DNA from 3 places in the Sphingomonas sp. ABOLE genome. Region 3 is predicted to be linked to each of the others. Evidence: predicted binding sites of a transcription regulator. Region 3 holds the regulator's gene; each other region holds the start of a gene.
What was found. Region 3 encodes LexA, which represses DNA repair genes until DNA is damaged. Its sites were predicted from a motif close to GTTCCNCNCTTGTTCT; they were not measured.
Positions count from the first base shown of each region.

Region 1: CA234_RS25040 (protein ImuA) is a predicted target of LexA. The motif match lies at 1,715-1,730, and genes of this name have one in related genera.
Region 2: uvrA (excinuclease ABC subunit UvrA) is a predicted target of LexA. The motif match lies at 1,651-1,666, and genes of this name have one in related genera.

Region 1 covers NZ_QQWY01000038.1:28,763-35,943, reverse strand. Annotated here, with positions in the region: gene CA234_RS19130 (DNA polymerase Y family protein) at 1-836, opposite strand, end outside; gene CA234_RS25040 (protein ImuA) at 937-1,695, opposite strand; gene CA234_RS19120 (hypothetical protein) at 1,822-2,304, opposite strand; gene CA234_RS19115 (hypothetical protein) at 2,417-4,027, opposite strand; gene CA234_RS19110 (hypothetical protein) at 4,196-4,618, shown strand; gene CA234_RS19105 (hypothetical protein) at 4,666-5,124, opposite strand; gene CA234_RS19100 (DUF5818 domain-containing protein) at 5,118-5,333, opposite strand; gene CA234_RS19095 (hypothetical protein) at 5,330-5,833, opposite strand; gene CA234_RS19090 (hypothetical protein) at 5,833-6,153, opposite strand; gene CA234_RS19085 (DUF2726 domain-containing protein) at 6,146-6,679, opposite strand; gene CA234_RS19080 (hypothetical protein) at 6,739-6,939, opposite strand; gene mobF (MobF family relaxase) at 6,979-7,181, opposite strand, start outside.
Region 2 covers NZ_QQWY01000018.1:217-7,397, reverse strand. Annotated here, with positions in the region: gene CA234_RS12500 (transferrin-binding protein-like solute binding protein) at 1-1,565, shown strand, start outside; gene uvrA (excinuclease ABC subunit UvrA) at 1,675-4,671, shown strand; gene CA234_RS12490 (hypothetical protein) at 4,746-5,666, opposite strand; gene CA234_RS12485 (hypothetical protein) at 6,085-6,780, opposite strand; gene CA234_RS12480 (cupin domain-containing protein) at 6,812-7,181, shown strand, end outside.
Region 3 covers NZ_QQWY01000034.1:12,935-20,115, forward strand. Annotated here, with positions in the region: gene CA234_RS18110 (ComEC/Rec2 family competence protein) at 1-1,277, shown strand, start outside; gene bla (subclass B3 metallo-beta-lactamase) at 1,274-2,134, shown strand; gene CA234_RS18120 (hypothetical protein) at 2,310-3,227, opposite strand; gene lexA (transcriptional repressor LexA) at 3,454-4,131, opposite strand; gene CA234_RS18130 (molybdopterin molybdotransferase MoeA) at 4,190-5,371, opposite strand; gene CA234_RS18135 (PilZ domain-containing protein) at 5,413-6,354, opposite strand; gene astD (succinylglutamate-semialdehyde dehydrogenase) at 6,446-7,181, opposite strand, start outside.

The DNA of each region.
Region 1 (7,181 bases), on a different contig from region 3:
GGCTCCAGAAGGCGGCGCTCCACCACAGGGATGGATGGATCGTCGCGCGGAGTGATCGGCTCCGCAGTCGAGCCAAGCGCCTGATCGAGCCGGGTGATGGCCGGCAAGCCTAGTCGCCGCGCCAGGGGACCGCGCGCCACCGGCAGGAGATCAGCTACTCTCTCGAAGCCGAAGCGCCGCGCTGCACTGAGCGCCGTTGGGTCGAGCCTGAGTGCTGCGATCGGCAGCGAGGAGAGCGCGACCGTGGTGGTACCCGGCGTCACGCAGGCGAGATCGTCGGCGCCAAACCGGGCGATTGCGTGAGCCGCACCGGGGGTATCGGCGACGGCCACGCGAGCGGTAAATCCCGCCCGTCGGCAAAAGACGAGCAGTCTCTGACAGAACTGGTACTCGCCGCCATGGAGATGCTCGCACCCGGTGAGGTCGATCCACAGGCCATCGGGGGGCGACACCGCTGCGATCGGCGACCATCGCCTAATTGCAAAAAGCGCGAGCCGATCGAGCAGCGCCGCATCGGCCTCCGGCTCGGCAGGACGAAGGTCCAGGTCCGACACAAGCGCACGCGCGTGCGTGGCGGCCATGCCGACATGGATTCCGAGCGCTTGCGCGCCAGCGCACGCCGCGACGATCTCTTCTCGTCGCCCAACCTTCCCGAAGAGAGCCAGCGGGGTAGCGACCGCCTCCGCGACAGGTGCGGTCTGTTGCGGTTTCGCCGCTGGCGGCGCTTTGAATGGATGCTGAGCGGCCTCCGAACGACGGCCCAGCTCGCGGGCAGGCGGCTGCGCATGCCGTGGCAAGGTCGCGATCTGTGCCTCAACGTCCGCGCGCGTGAGCATTCCGCTGCGGGCCCACCGGGCGCCCGGCCGCCAGCCGCCCCCGCGCGGGACGGAGCAAGCGCCGGGATCGTCGTCGACGGGTGGCTGGAGGCTCGGCCGACTAGGCGGCCGCGTGGCGGACCGTTCCTGCCGTCTCAGCCGTTCGATGGCCAAGTGCGGCAGGAACGCGGAGACGACCCGTCTCATCGCTGCCCTCCACGATCAGGGAAAAAGCCTCGCCACCTCGTTGGCGCGCGAGTTCGACCGTCCAGCGTGGCCGTCCTACACCGGCGACGCCGAGCCTCTCCGAAGGGGCGCTCGCGATCCGCCAGCGAGTCCAGGCAGCCGATGGCTCGCCAAACGGATCGTGATCACGGCGCCGCCGCCGTCGCAGGAGCAGGACCGGGAGGTCGGCATCAGCTGCAGCAAGCTGAAGGCGGCGGGAGGCGACCATCGAGACCTTCTCAGCCTCGGCAACGATGGCAGCAGGCGTACCGTCTCGGATCGCATCTTCGACCACCGCGAGCAACTCAGCATCATCGCGCGGCTGGGCGTGAATGACGGCAGCTGAGGACAACCCCGCCTGAGACAACGCCGGGGCGTACAGATCGCTGCGACAGCTTGCCCAAAGGACCGGTCCTGCGCTGATTGCAGCTTCCCGAGCGGCTATACCGCACAAAAACAGGGTCACCGCCGCATCGTCAACGAGCGAGCATGAATGCGCGGTCGCCTCATGGAGCGCTCCCGCTCTCAAGCCCCCGCTGGCAAGCCGCTGGTCAAGCTCGGGCACCCCGAAGGGCATCGTCCGGTACTCGGCGATGGGTGTCGCGATGGAGCGAAGCTGGGCTATGTTCGCAAGGCGGGAATCGACGGCAGGCATAAAAACAAAGACTCGGAGCGTTCCCCTTATGTTCTGCCATCCTTGTCTTTGGGTCAAGAGTTCGATCGTGTCGAGCTCCCGTCCGAGGACGACCTTTTCAGACCGCGCATCGGCTCGGCGGCAGCCCTAGTCCGTCCACTCGAAACAGCGACCACGCTCGATGAACATCCGCAGGATACGACCGGATCGCCGCACCAAGTCACGATCGCGACCGTGCTGGGGCGATTTCGCACCGTGAAACAGGTTGCAGCGAACGCAATATATGGTCCGTAAGAGCTGCGGCCAGGTTGGGACATCTCCGTCTGTCCAGCCCACTGGTTGCATCCGGACGCCCACGCGTCGACGGCGGTCGAAAAGCTCGTCGCGGTCCTGCGCCCAGAAGGCATCACGACCGAGCTTCTGCCGCACGTCCCGGACGTTGAGCACCGGCCATAATTGCGAGAAGGCCATCACGCGTCGTTGAAAATCGTCATCCTGCATCAGCTCTTCATAGGCATCGGTAGCTCGCCGGTTTTCGGCAATCGCGGTGATCATGGCCGCGTCATGGTCCGCGCCGGTCACCGATTCCATCCAGCCGTTGAAGCCCATCCAAAGGCTCATAAATGACATGAAGGCTGAGCGTTGCCGGTCAGCGTTATCGATCAGCTCGTGGCAAGATCGGCCGTTTCCGGGTCGAGCGATCGAAAATTGCTGAAGTGACCATCGTCGATATGCTTCCCGATTAGGCGATCGCCGCCGATATCTGGCGAAGCGTAGCCACGAAGGTATCCAGCAGCTGACGGCCTTGCATCGCTGCTGGCGCGGTATCATCGACCCCTGCCCGCTCCTTGCCGCTGGCGATGTTGCTCGAACCAAGATGTGCGTCGGCGAGCCGAAGATCGTAGATCCCGAAGAGCGGCGCCATCATCGTGCTCGCGTCGTTCCCAGGGATTAGACTGCCGAGGAGTTTCTCCAGCGCCTTATTCGAACCCGGCTTCCGACCATCCTTGGGTTTGGGCAGGTTGAGAGGCGCAAGGACGGCATCGACGTCGACCCGCTCCATGAAAAGGCGAGTGACCTCCTTGGCTAGCTCCAGCAAACCGTCTGCTTCAGCCGCCTGGAAGCGGTGCGCGCGGCGCAACAGCCGAGGCACGGCCTGGTCGTCGCGGAGGAGCGGGACGCCATATTTGCCGCTGAAAGCCGCGTCGATCTCCGCAAGCGCCGCGGCCAGCTGCGATTCTGGTGCGATCGTACTGGCCGGTGTCACATCCATCTGAGCGGCGAACAACTCCTCTGCCACGCCGCCGTCGGGCGTTACGTTATGAGCGCTCCACAGCCGCTGCTCCCAAGGATCGAGTGCTCCGATGTCTTTTGCGAAGACCGTGATCAGGCCGAGCCGGTTGACCCCGAAGTGGACACCGGTGCTGGCGCCCAGGCCTCCGGTTTCCGCGCTGTACCAATGCAGGCTCGCGCCGCGATGGCGCATCAAGGTGGAGACGACGGTGGGATCGAAATATAACCATGTCGACACCCCAGCCAGACCATCGCCCGACCTGCGGGTGCCGTCACTCTCCAGTATGAAGCTCGTGGTATGGGGATCCTTGTCGCCCCGGATGCGTGTACTCAGCCCGCTTGGCTGGACCCATTCCGTTCGCCACATGGCGCCCATCGTGCGGTACTGATCACTGGGGGTCGGCCAGCGCCCCGGTCCGGTTCGACCCTCCCGCTCGTCCCTGCCCCTGACTTCGGCGAAAGCGTCGCCTGGCCAGCTGTAGACAGGCTTGTCGATGGTGGTGGCGGTCCGCTGGTGATAGCTCGAACAATACAGGGCCATGCCGCGGGCGCTGAGGTAGTCACCAAGGAACTCCGGCCTAATCTCAAGCAGGATCGGGCGGTCCTCAGCATCTCGTTTCAATCGCGCGACCTCGGCCCAGCCCTCCTCCGGTCGAAACCAGCAATCACCTTCACGTAGAAGGCGGAGGGCCACGACCAGGTCGGGATGCAGGTGCCAGATGTGAAGGTGTTCGTCCTCGAGATACTGGTCGATCACGAGATTGGAACCGATCGGCTGAGTGGACCTGCCATAGAACAGGTCGGAAGCGCGATAGCCCCACGGTTCCATGCCGCCCCGGTGTGCGCCGACCCCCAAGTCGCTCCAGACGACCTTGTCGCCCTCTGATCGATGGGTGTCGAAGATCGCGGCAGTGGCGATGCCCGTATATTCCCGCAGCTCGACGATACCGGCCTCAGGTGGGTCGATCACGACATCGGCATCGTGGCGGAGCGGTATCCATGGCCGCCCTTGCAGCGGCAGCACATCACGCAACTCAAAATATCTCTGTACGATCGGCATAGGCACCCCCGGGTAGCGGAGCATGACTACCCCTGATTGCAGAGACCTTGAATCAGCTTTTTGCGATATTCTACCGTGCAGCAGGCGCCGTCGCAGAAGTCGCCGGTATCGGCTTGGTTATAGCTGCCACAAAGCACGGGACCATGTGGGCGAACGGTATCAGGAGGGATGATGAAGCTAACCAGCGATGCTGTCGAAGTGGTGAACCGCAATGCGCTCGTCACCGTCGCACTCAATCAAGGCTACAACGCCTATCTGCCGGTCTATGACAATGGCATCGACCTGATCCTGTTGAACGAGGCGACTGGCGATACCAAGCTGGTGCAGCTCAAAGGCCGGTGGACCATCGATAAGAAATATATCGGCCGAGACATCTGGATCGCGTTCCCCGACCGCGGTGTCTGGTACGTCGCACCGCACGACGAGATGCTGCGGTTAGGGGAAAGGCACACCACAACAAGCAGCTGGGCTCGAGGCACCTACAGCAAGAGTCCTCTCAGCAGGAGCGATTGCGAAGAATTGGCGTCCTATCGCTTCGGCGATCCGGACACGGTCATGGATGATGCCGCCGCTTTGAGCGCGGGCGGATAACATCCACTTTGGTGCAAAGCGCCGCAAGCTCTCGTGCACCACCTTACTCAGAGGGTGAGACCGATGCACAAAAGCAGGATCGCCGCCGCGCCCGCAGCGAGCTTCCCGCCGGCAACGACGCGTGCCGATCGCCCCACGCGAAGCCGCTTGCCCGTCCTGTCCATTCCGGAGCGGAGCCCGAGCACGCCGTCGGTCGCCAATACGGTGCCGATGATGAAGAGCAGAACCGAGATTGCCTTGGCAAAGCCGTGAGGTGACAGCCCGGTGACGATGAAGACCGCAACGAGCCCGATCGTGAGCAGGCCGTACAGTGCAAATCCGATGTCGAGCAGCCCGCGCAGCCGCTTCGGCCCGTTCCAGTCCGTAGGCCGTCGAAGGAGGATCATCGGGCGCAGGCAGAGCTGGCAGCTCTCGAGATTGCTGTCGCGCGGCCAGTGATTGATCAGATGGCCGCAATGCGGGCACCCCGGTCGACGGTATGGGAATGCGGTCGCCCGGATCAGCATGGCGAAGTCTCCGGCGCCGGTGCCAGATAATAGGCCGTGATGGCCGCCCCGATGATCATTCCCTCGACGGTGACCGACTTACCGATCAGGTGTCCGGCGATCACGTCCCCAACGAGCCGCCAGCGCATCCCGTCTCCCTCGATCAGCATCAGCCCACGTGGCGTCATGTCCACCACGCCGGTTAACCGGACAGGGCTGCTGGCCGTCATTCTGCTGCCTCGGCATAGACCCGGGTTTCCTCGGCCGAGGCGCCATTGAAGCATACCAAGGGACAGTGGAGGAGAAGCCGGCCGTGATAGTGCAGCGTGCGCCCGTCCAGCCTGATCGGATCGCGAGCGAGGCGTTGGCAGGATTTGTTCGATCGGTTCCTGAAAGCGCAGGGCGCGGCGAGCGGGGAGAGGGGCACCTTGGTCACTTCTTCCGCTTGGGATTGAGGCGGCGGTTCGCCGAAGAGGTCGCACTGTTCCATTACGGGTTCCGTTCTCCCCCCGAGTGGTGGCCGCGGTTGCCAGCGCTGGACCATGGCGGCGTGAAGTCGTCGCGAGATTTTCCGTCGATTCAACGAAGCGCTGCCAAGCGGCGTTGACTTCGTCTTCGGCGCGTTTGCGTCCCTCGCTGCCTTGCCGAAGCCCCAGCGGAGCTTGCCGGGATCAACCTTCTGCCGCTGGCGATACCGCTCGCGCGTATAGTCGCGGTCGTCGATCGCCACTACGCAGCCCCTTCGACGCTGGATTGATAGTAGACGCCTTGGTCGCGGTGCATCGCGATCTTCAGAAAGGCGGGGCACTCGACAAGCACCGCCAACCACGCCGCGCACTCGGCCCTTCCGAGCGCCGACGAGTGACTGGCCAGTTCCACCCAGACGAGGAGGGCGAGGCCGGCGATAGTCCCGATGCGGACGTCCCGCCGAAGGCCGGCAGGAAGCTTTAGAATGCTCGGTAGGCGCACCCATGCCGGGCTGGCGAGATCACCCCTGAGGTACAGCGGCGATGCGGCGTAGATCGCCAGTATGATCTGGGTCTCAAGCATGGTTCGCCCCCCGATCCGCGATCGCGCCCGCAGATCGATCCGAATGAAGCAACGGTGCGAGCGCCTCACGGACATTCGCCAGCGTCGGCTTGGTCTTTGCCGCGATGCGGATCGTCGTGTAGCCAGCGCCCGATGTCATCGCATCACGCTTTGCGTCGGTCGCGGCGTTATGGGTATAGTCGTCGACCTCGATCAAGGCGACGATCGTTCCAGTCTCCCGGTCCTGCACTACGAAGTCGATGATCTTCTGCGAGAAGCTGTTTCGATCAGCGGGGGACACCTTGCGCCCGAGCCGACGTGGAACCTGCAGGAGAGCCCCCATTGCCACCTGCGCGTGGATGCGGTGTGCGGGCAGGGCGCGCTCGATCGCCGCGAGCATGGCCAGCTCGCGGTCGGTAAGAAAGCGCTTGGCCACCGGCGCGGGCGGTCCACTCGGTGCCGCCGCGCTTTTCACCAGCGCAAGTATAATGACCGCGCAGACGATAAGAAATACGGTCGCGATTGGCGATCCGAACAGTTGTGTCATTGCGTCACCCCTCGGAATGGAAGGCGCGGCCAACAACCGGGGCCGCGCCGGTCTGCCGGTTACCAGCCGTCGCGGCGCCCCTCGCCGCTGTCCTTGAGCCCACGCCGGTCCAGACTGGAGCGCCGGATCTCCAGTTCAACGCCATCGCCCTTGTCGCGGGTTCGGATGTCGCGGGGATCCACATTGTTGCGCTTGGCGAAGTCCTCGGCTGCCTTGTCGCTGCCGAACTTGCCGACGTCGTCGAAATCCCATCCACTCATCGTCGTCTCCTTCAATCCGGCGGTCCGGCCGGTCGGTCGTCACAGATCGAGCCCCAGGCTGCGTTCCGGCAGCGGCGGCAGCACGTCGCTGCGGTCGGGCTTGAGCTCGGGCGGTGATTTGAGGGGATCGCCCGGTGCAGACGCAGCCTGGCCCTTCCCGGCAGTCGGAAGCGGCGGGTCGCCTGGCAAAGGCGGCAAGTCCGACAGATCGACAGGGCCGGGATCGAATTTTTCGCGCGGGC
Region 2 (7,181 bases), on a different contig from region 3:
TCGGTTCGATCTCGGTCGCCTATGACGCGCGCGCGCGCAGCTATACCATCACCTCGGGCACCCGCAGCCAGACGTTCCTGCCGTCGGACCGCGATGCCGCGACCAGCACTGCCCAGCTCACCATGTTCAAGCGCGGCGCCGGCGCCAAGACCGACACGCTCGCGCTGACCGCCATCGGCACCTCGGGGGCGTTCACCTACCAATATGTCGGCGCCGGCTACTGGCAGCATACGGAAAACGGCGCCGACACCATTGCGGGCTCGGTGGACGCCTTCATCTACGGCATTCGCACGCAGGACTCGGCGATGCCGCGCACCGGAACGGGCACCTATGCCCTCGACCTGATCGGGATCGAATCTGGTATTAACTCGCAGCCCGAGGCGCTTGCGGCACTCGCCGGATCCGGCCGAATGGACGTTGATTTCATGGGCGGAAGAATGCTCTTCGACGGCACGGGTCGCCGTGTGCCGGTGACTACGTTGGCGGGCAATGCCTACCTACCCACATTCACCTTCCGCGGCGACGCGAACCTGACCGCAGGCACCGCGTCCTTCAAGGGCCAGATGGCCATCGACGGCGGCGGCGGCGATGTCAGCGGCCGCTTCTTCGGCCCGGGTGCCGAAGAAGTCGGGGCGAGCTTCACCACGTGGATAAGCGGCGGCAAACTCACGACCGTCGGCACCTTGACCGGGCGGCGAAAGCCAGAGGATTCCGCCGCCGCCATCCCGTTGGCAAATCTGACATCGCCGCAGAGTTTCGCGATCGCTTCCGGCGTGAGCCCGATCCAGGCCGAGGTGCAGAACAGCCGCGGCACGGAACCCGGCAAGGTGGCGAGCTTCACCGGTTGGCCCAACGGCGCCTGGTCCAGCCTGGGCTTCGATCCGGCTGCGAAGAGCTACACCTTCGACGGGCGCACCTTCACGGCGGCCAATGCCGTCTCGGCCGAAAGCAGCGACGGGGTGAAGACCTACCGGCAGGTCGACGGCGACAAGAGCGCCACGCTGCGCATCTACACGCCGAACGGCAGCAATGGATCGGTGGCGCTGACCTATTCAGCCTTCGCCGATTACATGACGCTGCAGCAGCCGGCGACCGGCACCACGGACCCGGTGGCGCGACTCTGGTCGATCTATGGCGTCAACACGCCGTCGGACAATGTGCCGCGCGTCGGCAACGCCACCTATGCCGGAGCGATCTACGGCTATGCGGTTCGCGGGGGAGACGCCCCGTACGACATGCGCGGCACCGCAAGCATCACGGTGGACTTCGTCAGCCGCACTATTGGTGGCGAGCTGCGCCCGCTATTCACCCCGACGGGCGGCGGAACCACGCAGGACTTCGGCGGCTTGACGCTCTCCGGCCGCATCGAGGCCGCCCCCAACACCAACACCTTCTCGGGGGGGGCGACGCCCATGAACAATAGCACTGCTTCCATCGGCATTGCGGGTCGATTCTTCGGCCCCTCTGCCCAGGAAGCGGGCGTGAGTTTCGGGGGCACGTGGAAGCCGGAACAGTTCGGCGGGACCCTGCGGCTGCAGGGCGTCGCCATCGGCAAGCGCCAGTAACCATTGCCGCCTCCCGCCACCCGTCCCCCGCGGACGGGTGGCGAACCGGGGACGGCGTTCCTATCTCCCCTCTGGAAAACCTTTCAGAACAAAGATAGAACCCTCCCCCATGGCACTCACCACGATCTCCGTCCGCGGCGCGCGCGAGCATAATCTCAAGGGCGTCGACATCGACATTCCCCGCGACACGCTGACGGTGATCACCGGGCTGTCGGGCTCGGGCAAGTCGAGCCTCGCCTTCGACACCATCTATGCTGAGGGGCAGCGCCGCTATGTCGAGTCGCTCTCGGCCTATGCGCGCCAGTTCCTCGAGCTGATGCAGAAGCCCAATGTCGAGCATATCGAGGGCCTCAGCCCCGCCATCTCGATCGAGCAGAAGACCACCAGCCGCAACCCGCGCTCGACGGTGGCGACGGTCACCGAGATCTACGATTACATGCGGCTTTTGTGGGCGCGGGTGGGCGTGCCCTACTCGCCCGCCACCGGCCTGCCGATCAGCGCGCAGACGGTGAGCCAGATGGTCGACCGCGTGCTGGCGCTGCCCGAGGGTACCCGGCTGCTGCTGCTCGCCCCGGTGGTGCGCGGGCGCAAGGGCGAGTATCGCAAGGAGCTCGCCGAATGGCAGAAGGCCGGCTTCAGCCGCGTCCGCATCGACGGCGAGATGTACCTGATCGAGGACGCCCCGGCGCTCGACAAGAAGTTCAAGCACGACATCGAAGTGGTGGTCGATCGGCTGGTGGTGCGCGACAATATCGGCACGCGGCTGGCCGAGAGCTTCGAGACCGCGCTCAAGCTGGCCGAGGGGCTGGCCTATGTCGACCTGGTGGACACCACGGTCGAGGCGCTGCAGGGCAATGCGGTGCGCGAGGCGCCCCAGGCGTTCCGGGTGGAAGGCGACGCTCCCGCCGCTGAAAGCGATGCCCCCAAGGCCAAGAAGGGGATGAAGAACACCGGCATCCCCGACAACCGCATCGTCTTCTCCGAGAAGTTCGCCTGCCCGGTCTCCGGCTTCACCATCCCCGAGATCGAGCCGCGGCTGTTCTCGTTCAACGCCCCCCAGGGCGCCTGCCCGGCGTGCGACGGCCTCGGCGAGAAGCTCGAGTTCGACGAGGACCTCGTCGTCCCCAACCACGACCTCAGCATCAAGAAGGGCGCGGTGGTGCCCTGGGCCAAGTCCAACCCGCCCTCGCCCTATTACATGCAGGTGCTGGGCAGCCTCGCCCGCGAGTTCGGCTTCAGCCTCGACACGCCGTGGAAGGACCTGCCCGGCGAGGTGAAGCTGATCATCCTCCACGGCACCGGCGGCAAGCCGGTCACCCTCACCTTCATCGACGGCCGCAAGAGCTACGACGTCAAGAAGCCGTTCGAGGGCGTGATCGGCAACCTCAACCGCCGCATGCTGCAGACCGAAAGCGCCTGGATGCGCGAGGAGCTGGGCAAGTACCAGGCGTCGCACCCCTGCGAGGTGTGCGGCGGCGCCCGCCTCAAGCCCGAGGCGCTGGCGGTGAAGGTGGCGGGGCAGGACATCGCCCATGCCACCCGCCTCTCGGTGGTCGACGCGCTCGCCTTCTTCCAGACGCTGCCCGAGACCTTCACCCCGCAGCAGCGCGAGATCGCCCGCGCGATCCTCAAGGAAATCGACGAACGGCTCGGCTTCCTCAACAATGTCGGGCTCGATTATCTCAACCTCGATCGCACCTCGGGCACGCTGTCGGGCGGCGAAAGCCAGCGCATCCGCCTCGCCAGCCAGATCGGCAGCGGGCTGTCGGGCGTGCTCTACGTGCTCGACGAGCCCTCGATCGGCCTGCACCAGCGCGACAACGACATGCTGCTCGCCACCCTCAAGCGCCTCCGCGACCTCGGCAACACCGTGCTCGTCGTCGAGCATGACGAGGATGCGATCCGCACCGCCGACTATGTGATCGACATGGGGCCGGGCGCCGGCGTCCATGGCGGCGAGATCGTCGCCAAGGGCACGCTGGCCGAGGTGCTCGCCACCGAAGGCAGCGTCACCGCCGATTACCTCAACGGCACCCGCGAGGTCGCCGTGCCCGCCAAGCGCCGCAAGGGCAACGGCAAGAAGATCACGGTGTACAACGCCACCGCCAACAACCTCAAGGGCGTGACCGCCAGCATCCCGCTCGGCACCTTCACCTGCATCACCGGCGTCTCGGGCTCGGGCAAGTCCAGCTTCACGCTCGACACGCTCTACGCTTCGGCGGCGCGCCAGCTCAACGGCGCGCGCGTGCTCGCCGGCAAGCACGACAAGATCACCGGGCTCGAACATTGCGACAAGGTGATCGACATCGACCAGTCGCCGATCGGCCGCACCCCGCGCTCGAACCCGGCGACCTATACCGGCGCCTTCACCAACATCCGCGACTGGTTCGCCGGCCTTCCCGAGGCGCAGGCGCGCGGCTACAAGCCCGGCCGGTTCAGCTTCAACGTCAAGGGCGGCCGGTGCGAGGCGTGCCAGGGCGACGGCGTGCTCAAGATCGAGATGCACTTCCTCCCCGACGTCTATGTCACCTGCGACGTGTGCCACGGCGCGCGCTACAATCGCGAGACGCTGGAGGTGAAGTTCAAGGGCAAGTCGATCGCCGACGTGCTCGACATGACGGTGGAAGACGCGGTCGAGTTCTTCAAGGCCGTGCCGCCGATCCGCGACCGCATGGCGATGCTCGCCGAAGTGGGCCTCGGCTATGTCAAGGTCGGCCAGCAGGCGACGACGCTGTCGGGCGGCGAGGCGCAGCGGGTGAAGCTCGCCAAGGAACTGGCGCGCCGCGCCACCGGGCAGACGCTGTACATCCTCGACGAACCCACCACCGGCCTGCACTTCGAGGATGTGCGGAAGCTATTGGAAGTGCTCCACGCGCTGGTGGAACAGGGCAACACGGTGGTGGTGATCGAGCACAATCTCGACGTCATCAAGACCGCCGACTGGATCCTCGACCTGGGGCCGGAGGGCGGCGTGAAGGGCGGCGAGATCGTCGCCGAAGGCACGCCGGAGCAGGTGGCGAAGGTTGCGGGGAGCTATACCGGGCGGTATCTGGCGCCGTTGCTCAAGCCGCGGAAGGCGAAGGCGGCGAAGGTGGCGGCGGAGTGAAAGACAGCCCCTCCTATAAAAGGAGGGGCTAGAAGTGCCGATAGCTTAATTGCTATCGTCCGTATTGCGTTTTTTTATTGAATGCGCGGAGGCGGAGGCGCATTGAAAGCGTCAATGGCAGCCGAGGCAGCCGGTGCCGGAAGCTGGCCTTGCTTGACCTTGTCGTTCAAATATTTTGGCATGCGGTTAGGAATGTACTCTTCCCGAACCCACTTACGGAACTCCCCCAGCGCCTCGTCGGGGTAGCAGAATGCCTGCTGGGGATTTGAAGCCGCCTGTGGAAAATATTCAGGGTAGTTATGCTCGTAACGAACGCGCTCTCCATAAATCACTTCCAGGTTTTCTTTTGTCCAGTACTTTCCCCAAGTCACGCCAACACTGATGTCAGGGATAAACTCCTGGCCTATTTCCGCACCAGCGCGAATCATCGTAACAATTATGTCCGCCACTTCTTTGAATATACTGAAATACCCGTGCGGAACCGTGTGATAAGATAAAGAGACGCGGTCATGAAACTGGCGCCAAGCAACCTGCGATGTGCCCGTTGGGTTGTACCCAACCTGCGCGTAGATAAAATCGTTAAAACCCTTGCGAGCTAATAGCCTGTAGCTGTTTGAAGCCGTTTCATTTCCGACCCGCGCCTCAAAGGCATAATACTCCAAGACTGCCATACAGACGGCCGCTGGCACGGCGTGATGGATGGTGCCATCTTTATGCAGCGCGATGAAGGCGACAGAGTCGTCCGCGCCCTGAGCGCGAACCAGTTCGCGAATCTTTTTTTCGCGCGGCTTCAATGGCGTTTCTAGCCAATCGCCAGTGATGCGGACGATCATGGAGTGGTCAACCCCGCACATTGCCGCCAAGCCGCGGATGTTCAAAAATGGAGTTCCGTCGCTTAGGACCCCCATTCCGACGCCATCCACCTCCCGCTCGACTGCAATCTGAAGGTCCAACCTGAGCTGCTGGGGGGTGGTGTTGAGTGGTACGATATTCATAAATTAGTCTAAGCCTTTCAATAAGTTAAGCTGGTGCTCAACCCGGCTAGACACTTTCCATCCCTCAACGTATCAAGGGGTTGCACAAGAGAGCGACTCAACCGAGTTGGTCGGGGCGTCTTGCGCTGCTTACGCAAGACGTTTCCCAACGCTTAATTATACCCTGAAATCCTTAAAATCGCAAGTCGTTTCTTGCTCGCAATGTATTCGGGGGAGTGTTGAGGGCGCAAGATGCGGGGCAACGCCTTGATATTCAAAGGCTATCCTCCGACTACCTGCCTAGAAAAATCATCTCGCGGCAGCCGTGTCAGACGAGCGCAGGGGCGGCGCGATTGAGCGCTGCACTCCAGTTGATCAAGCGATATACCGTTTCAGCCATGACGGCAGCGAGGTAAAGCCTACGCCTGCTAAGATCATGTCAATCAGGGTACTCACGCCGCAGTTCGGCCCAGTCTCTTTGCGCTGCCTCGAAGCGCCTCTTGAACACAGTAGCCTCATCTCCGAGGAGCGGATTACGGTCGAGCGAAAATGTCTGCCCTCTGATCACATCTAGGACGCGAAGTTCGTCGCCAGCTACGTTTTGAAATGCCTGAGCAAGGGCCCAAAGGGCAAGCCTTGCAGCTTGCTCGCTGAGCGCGGGCTCTGGAAACCAATATGGATAGACGAAGCGGTCCTCCTCTCGTCCGTCCCGAACGGATAAAACGCTGGCAATTTTGATCGACGCATCAACACCCGGAAGCCTAACCGTTGTCTTAAGCCCTGCTGCGGGAACGAACGGCTGGTTCGTCCACCTCCTGCGCTGATCCCACCACAACAAAAATCCTGTCTGCAAGCGATCGTAAAGAGCCGCTCGTCTGGGATTACTTTCGATCCGAACGCGCGTTTGCTCTCGCAAATCGGCTACGCCGAAGACATGATCCTTAGCGTCCCGCCAGAATGGACCATAGAAATCGCCACCGCCTTCGTTTTCGCCGCGCTGTCGAGCGATGTCTTCACGAATATCGCTTCTCAAAGCGGTGATGCGGGGAGCCCCTTCCAGGAACATTATCTTCAGCAATTTTCTTAAATGAATGCCCTGCAGTGACAATCCTACCTCCCCGACATAAGCACTCATTACTTTATCGCTACTAGAGGCTTTCGCAAGGGTGCCCCACCTCCCCACCAACCCCGCCCATCTCGGCCGCGCCGCCGGCGCCAGCGTCGAGCCCGACTTCACCGGCCCCGACTGGTTCGAGGCCTATGCCGCCCGCCATGCAGCGGACGGGCAGGAGGGCCGGCTGGTCTCGCAGTTCGCCTTTTCGGAAAGCTGGGATTCGTGGGAGATGCACCCGCACGGCGCGGAACTCGTGATCTGCACCCAGGGCGCCTGCACGCTCCACCAGGAACATGCCGACGGCAGCACCGAGCGCGTGACGCTCGCCCCAGGCGACTATGCCATCAACCCGCCGGGCACCTGGCACACCGCCGATGTCGCGCCGGGCGCAACCTGCACCGCGATCTTCATCACCCCCGGCC
Region 3 (7,181 bases):
TGCTCGCGCTGAGCCCGTGGCTGGCGCTGCGCGTGCGACTGCCGCTGGTGGCGGCGGGGGCGGGGGCGCTGGCGGCGATCGGTTATACCTGGCTGACCGGCGGGCAAGTGCCGACGATCCGGTCCTGCGTCGCCGCGCTGCTGGTGCTGGTGGCGCTGCGCCTTGGGCGCGAGGCGTTGACGCTGCGACTGGTCGCCGCCGGGGCGATGGTGGTGCTCCTGCTGTGGCCGGAGTCGGTGGCGGGCCCGAGCTTCCAGCTGAGCTTTACCGCGGTCGCCGCCATCGTCGCGCTGCACGAGAGCCCGCACATGCGCCGCTGGTTCGAGGCGCGCGAAGAGGGGCTGGCGCGACGGATCGCGCGCGGGGCGGGATCGCTGCTGCTCACCGGCATCCTGGTCGAGCTGGCGCTGATGCCGATCGGGCTGTTCCATTTCCACAAGGGCGGCATCTACGGCGCGGTCGCCAACATCGCCGCGATCCCGCTCACCACCTTCGTGGTGATGCCGCTCGAGGCGCTGGCGTTGCTGGGCGACCTGATCGGGGTGGGCGCGCCCTTCTGGTGGCTGACCGGCCAGGCCATGGCGCTGCTGCTGTGGATCGCGCACAGCGTGGCGAGTGCGCCCGGATCGGTTGCGGTGCTGCCGGTGATGCCGGCGGGGGCCTTCGCGTGCATGGTGCTCGGCGGACTGTGGCTCGGCCTGTGGCGGACGCGGGTGCGGATCGCGGGGCTCGTTCCGCTGCTCGTGGGGGCGCTGTGGGCGCTGGCGACGCCCGGCCCGGACCTGCTGGTCACCGGCGACGGGCGCCACGTCGCGCTGCGCATGGCGGACGGCAGTCTCGCGCTGCTGCGCGACCGCGCGGGCGACTTCACCCGCCAGGTGCTCGGCGAGAATGGCGGGGTCGAGGCCGATGCGCTGGCGGCGCTCGCCGAGCGGCCCGATGCGCGGTGCAGCCGCGATCTGTGTGTCGCGGAGGTTGCGCAGGGCGGACGGCGCTGGCGCGTCGCAGCCACGCGCAGCGTCTATCCGGTGGCGTGGCGCGAACTGGTCGCGGTCTGCGCGTCGAGCGACATCGTGGTGAGCGAACGGCGGCTGCCGCGCGCCTGCCATCCGCGCTGGCTGCGGCTCGATCGGCAGGCGCTCGACTCTACCGGCGGGGTCGCGGTGACCTTTGCGGGCGGGACGGTCCGCACCGTCGCCACGACCGCGCGCCAGCCATGGCTTGACCCGCCCACCGTCCAGCCCCCATTCAGCGCCGCGAAGGGAGATCGACGATGATCCGGATTCTGCTTGCGGCCTCGGCACTTGGCCTGGCTTCCCCGGCGCTGGCCCAGCGCACCGACTGGGCCAAGACCCGCGCCGAATGGAACCAGCCGATGGCGCCGTTCCGGATCCTCGGCAACGTCCACTATGTCGGCACCGCGGGGATCTCGGCCTATCTGATCACCAGCCCGCAGGGGCACATCCTGATCGACGGCGGCATGCCCGAAAGCGCGCCGCTGATCGCCGCGAACATCGAGAAGCTCGGCTTCAAGCTCAACGACGTGAAGATCCTGCTGATCAATCACGCGCATTGGGACCACGAGGGCGGCCTCGCCGAGCTCAAGCGCCGCACCGGCGCGCGGCTGCTGGCGAGCGCCGCCGATACCCCGGCGCTGGAGGCGGGCACGTCCGACTATCGCCCGGACATCAGCATCGCCGCGCCGCCGGTGAAGGTGGACGGGCAGCTCAAGGACGGCGAGGAGATCCGGCTCGGCACCAACACGCTGGTCGCGCATCTGACGCCGGGGCACACCAAGGGCTGCACCAGCTTCACCATGCAGGTCCCCTCGGGCGGGGACAGCCTGACGGTGCTGTTCGCCTGCAGCTTCAGCGTCGCCGACCAGCCGCTGACACCGGGCCATGGCTATGACGCGGCGCCCGCCGATTTCCGCGCCACCTTCGCCAAGCTGCGCGCGACCCAGGCCGACGTGTTCCTGAGCTTCCACGCCGAGCAGTTCGATCTCGCCGCCAAACGCGCCAAGCAGGCGGCGGGCGATCCCGAGGCGTTCGTCGATCCGGGCGAACTGGGGCGTCGGGTGGATGCGGCGCAGAAGGCGTTCGAGGCGGAGCTCAGGGCCCAAACGCCCAAGTAAGGCGTGCAGCTTGAACGGCGCGCCGGGCCCCGGTCAATCAAGGTGGGCCCTCGGGCGCGCGGGCGCCATCCAAAGCCCGCACGCGCGCAAGGGATGGCCCACGAACGTTCGCTGAACGGCCCCATCCTTCGCACGGCCGACGCGTCCAGACGCGAGGACCGCACCGAGCGTGCAGTCAGTGTTCGGCAAACGGCGGGGGATCTGCCTGTTGCTCCTTGAGGACGCGCTCGACGATCAATCCGCGCGTGCTCCAGGCAAAGGCATTGGCCTGTCCGGCATAGAGGCCGCGCAGATAGCCGCGGTCGAAGGCGGTGAGTTCGCTCGGCACGCGATTGGTATTCCCGTCGAACAGGGACAGGATCGTCTCCGTCGGTCCGGTGGCGCGGGGGCGGGCGCCGCCCAGGGTGCGCATCGCCAGATAATCGGCGATCTGGTTGCTGGTCTTGCCGATCACGGCCGAGCGCTCGACCAGCACGATCGACGCTAGCATGTCCTTGCGCGTGGGCGAGACCAGCCTGGAGGCAATCGGGACGTTCAAAAAGCCGCCCTGGTTGATATGCTCGCCATCGCGGCTGAGGACTTCGCTGTTGCTCCATGCGCGCACGGGACCGCGCTCGCCGACGATGGTGCGGATTTCCGACGGCGTACGATCCCCGAAGAGCCACCATTTGCGCCGCACGAGCGTGTCGATCCCCGTGGCTACGCCGTCGGTGAAGACGACGAGGATGTTGGGCGTGCATCCATCGCCCGCGAGCTTTAGCCCGGCCTGCTCGGCATCTGCCGCCAGGCGGTAGCCGATCATCTCGAGGACGGAGCGCTCGAGCCCGACGCTACCGAAGCAGACGGCGCTTTGGAAGCGGGGCAGCGGTGCATCGTTGGGACTGGGCGGCGTGATCGCATGCACCAGCGCGCTGATGTCCTTCTTGGAAGCAGGCTTGCGTCCTGTGACGATGATGGGATCGGTGGGGCCGGCAGGCGCCTTGCGCCCCTGTGCGCGATCGGTTGTATCCGTGGTAGCCGGCGACTGCGCCGCGTCCTGAGAAGAGGATATGCTCTGCTGCGCCATCCCGAGGCCTGGGAAGAGCAGGCTCATCGCCACCGCCAGAAGAGGTCCACGCATCGGCCCGCGCTCCATCACTTCTTGTGTGCAGACCGTGGCATGAATGTCCGATGCGTAGAAGTAGTAATATCGATGCCTGAAAGTACACCACGCGGATCAGCGCGCCCGAGGTGTGCGGGGGCGGGCGGACAAGGAATGGACGAAGCGTAAGGCGAAGCTGTAGCTGGTGCTTCGCATCGCCTCGTCCCGGCCCCATTCATCAGTAGCGGCGCAACAATCCCGCCAACCGGCCCTGCACCCGCACCTGATCCGGGCGATAGCGCTGGGGCGTATAGTCGCGATTGGCCGGATCGAGCCGGACCATCGCGCCTTCCTTGCGGAAATATTTCAGCGTCGCCTCGGCATCGTCGATCAGCGCGACGACGATCTCGCCGTCCCGTGCGGTCTCGGTGCGGCGGATCAGCGCATAGTCGCCGTCGAGGATGCCGGCTTCCACCATCGAATCGCCAGCGACTTCGAGCGCATAATGCTCGCCCGCGCCGAGCAGCGCGGCGGGCACCGGCAGCATGGTCGAGCCTTCGAGCGCCTCGATCGGCGTACCCGCGGCGATGCGGCCGTGCAGCGGGATCTCCACCACGTCATTGGCCGGCGTCGGGGGCGATGCGGGAGCGGCGGCCGCGCTCGCCGGCTTGGGCGCCTTGGCGACAGGCTTGCGCTCGCCGCGCTCGGGCATGCGCAGCACTTCCAGCGCGCGGGCGCGGTTGGGCAGGCGGCGGATGAACTCGCGTTCCTCCAGCGCGCTGATCAGGCGGTGCACGCCCGATTTCGACTTGAGATCGAGCGCCTCCTTCATTTCCTCGAACGAGGGCGATACGCCCGTCTCGGCAAGACGGTCGGAAATGAAGCAGATCAGCTCGTGCTGCTTGCGCGTGAGCATCCAATCCTCCGTGGTCCAGAACAGACTGGGAACGTTTATGCAATGTTCCGAGGCGCTGTCAAGCGATGTCGAGGATTTCCACCGAGTCGGAGCTATTTGCGGCTGGCGCATGCGGCTCGCGCACGATCAGGCAGGTGCTGCGGGCGAGCGTGCGGAGCATCGAGCTGTCCTGGATCGCCGAGGCATGGACGCGGCCGTCGATCAGCGCGGCGCGGAGATAGTCGGTGCGCGGGCCATTGGCCGGCAGCGGCTCGCCGAGGATCGCCGAGCGCCCGCGCGGGAACGGATCGGCGGCACCGGATCGGTGCGCGATCAAGGGCTTGGCGAAGAGCAGCGCGGTGACGAACACCGAAACCGGATTGCCCGGCAGGCCCAGCACGACCATGTCGCCGCGCGTGCCCGCCATCATCGGCTTGCCCGGTCGGAGCGCGATGCGCCAGAAGTCGATGGTCGCGCCGGCGGCTTCCAGCGCGGGGCGGACGAGGTCGTGATCGCCTACCGACGCGCCGCCGCTGGTGATCAGCAGATCGGCCTCGACAGTGGCGAAGGCATGGGTGAGGGCGCCCAGATCGTCGGGCAGGATGCCGAGGTCGACGATCTCGACCGGCAGATCGGCCAGCTGCGCGGCGAGCATCGTGCGGTTCGATTCGGGCAACTGGGCGGGCCCGATCGGCATACCCGGTGCCACCAGCTCGTCGCCGGTCGCGGCGATGGCGACGCGGACCTTGCGGCCGACGGGCAGTGCCGCATGGCCGCCGATCGCCGCCAGCGCGATCCGGGCTGGCGTGAGCCGCTCGCCCGCTGCGATCAGCGCGTCGCCTTGCGCAAAGTCCAGCCCGCGGCGGCGCGTGTTGCGACCCAGATAGGACGGGCCTTCGCCAGCGAGGCTTAGCTGATCGCCGTCGCGCGCGGCCTCTTCCTGGACGAGCACCGTGTCCGCGCCCGCGGGCATCGGCGCGCCGGTGAAGATCCGTACCGCTTCTCCGGGCGCAACCGTGCCCGCGAAGCCAGACCCCGCCGCGCTCTCGCCGATCACGGCCCAAGGTCCGGGCAGGTCGGCGAAGCGGATCGCATAGCCGTCCATCGCCGAAAGGTCGGTTTCCGGCTGGGTGCGGCGTGCGACCACCGGCTCGGCGGCCCAGCGGCCGACGGCTTGCCCCAGCGGGACCGTCTCGACGGGGGTGGGGCCGGCAAGCGCGAGCAGCCGCGCCTGGGCCTCGGCGATGGGAAGAAGTGCCATGCCGCCCGATTGGCGGTGCGGCGGCGGCGATGCAAGCGGCTTCAGCCGGTGCGGCGGCTCGCGGTGAGCAGGCGCAGGTCACTGTCGCGCAGCGGCATGCGGAATTCGGCGAGCGTCCGGCCATGCCGCGCCCGCACCACCCGCGCCGGGCCGCCGCCGATCTCGGGGAGTGCCACCCAGAGCGAACTGCCCGGCGCGAAGGCCTGGCGCGCCTCGAACTCGACCTGCTGGGCGGTGAGCGCATGGATACGGCAATTCCACCAGCCGACGCCCTCGCGCACCCGCCCAGGCAGGTCGAGGCGCAGCGCCAGCTTGTCCTGCAGCAACCCGTCGGCATCGCTCCCGCCGGCCTGGGGGGCGGGCGCCTGCTGGATGCCGCGGAGCCAGGGGAACAGGGTCTGCCAGCCCAGCTCCTCGGTAAAGACGATGCCGGCGGTCTCGCCCGTGATCCAGCGCACCGTGCCTTCCAGCGGACGCAGCCCGTCGAAGGTCAGCTGCACCGCCTCGTCAACGCCGAGCCCGCGCGCCTCGACGCCGACCCCACCTTGCGAGATGTCGCGGGTGCGCAGCTGCTCGACCTCGCCGCCGCGGTGCACGCCGACGGTATGGCGCAGCTCGATGCGCGGCAGGCGGCGGCGCTCGGCGGCGGCGCGGGCGAGGTTGCGCGCGACCATCCCCAGCACGTCCACCGGTGCGTCGAAAGCGAGCCCCGCCTCGTTGCCGTCGGACCAGAGCGTACGGCCGATCAGCGGCTCGGCGGACCCGAGGTGCAGCCGGATCGGCATCGCCTCGGCCAGTTCACGCTCGACGCGCAGCCGCGCGCCCGCCCGGCCGATCCAGTGGATGCCGCAGTCGAGCAGCTCGCCACCCCAGGCGAGTTGGCCTGCATCGAGCCCGTCCGCCGCCGCGGCGCTGGGCGCGCGCGGTGCGGGCAGGTCGTGTGTCAGGCTGAAGATCGTCGCGGACGTTCGCCCCGAATCCATGCTGTCGTTCCGTCCCAAGGGGGACATCCTGCACGCCCGGCACTGAAACCGCGGTTAAGCGGCAGGGTTGCGAAAAGCCTAACGCGGGGCGTCAGGCGTCGCGCAGGCCCACGCCCATCGCCGCGCGCGCCTGCTCGGATTCCGAGGAGACGACCGGATAGGCGCAATAGTCCGCCGCATAATAGGCGCTGGGCCGATGGTTGCCCGACCAGCCCACGCCGCCGAACGGCGCGGCCGAGGAGGCGCCGTTGGTCGGCTTGTTCCAGTTGACGATGCCGGCGCGGATGTTCGCCCAGAACTGGTCGTAGAGCCGCGGATCCTGGCTCACCAGGCTGGCGGAGAGGCCGTAGCGGGTGTCGTTGGCCTCGGCGATCGCCTCCTCGAAGCTCGTCTTGCGGAACACCTGGAGGATCGGGCCGAACAGCTCGACATCCACCTTTTCCCGCGCCTCGGTCATGTCGACCACGCCGGGGGTGAGGAAGGGGCGGTTCTCGATCAGCCGCTCCATGTGACGCAGCGGGCGGCCGCCCATGGTGGAGAGCGTGAGAAAGCTCTCGGTGAGCATGTCAGCGGTATTGTTGTCGATCACCGGGCCCATGAAGGGCTGGGGATCGGCATGCGGCTCGCCGATGATCAACCGGCCGATCAGCTTGTTGAGCTCGGCCATCAGCGGTTCGAACAATTTCTCGTCGACGATCAGCCGGCGCGCGGCGGTGCAGCGCTGGCCGGCGGTGGTGAAGGCCGACTGTACCACCAGCACCGCGGCCGAATAGAGATCCGGCGTATTCCAGACGACGATCGGGTTGTTGCCGCCCATCTCCAGCGCG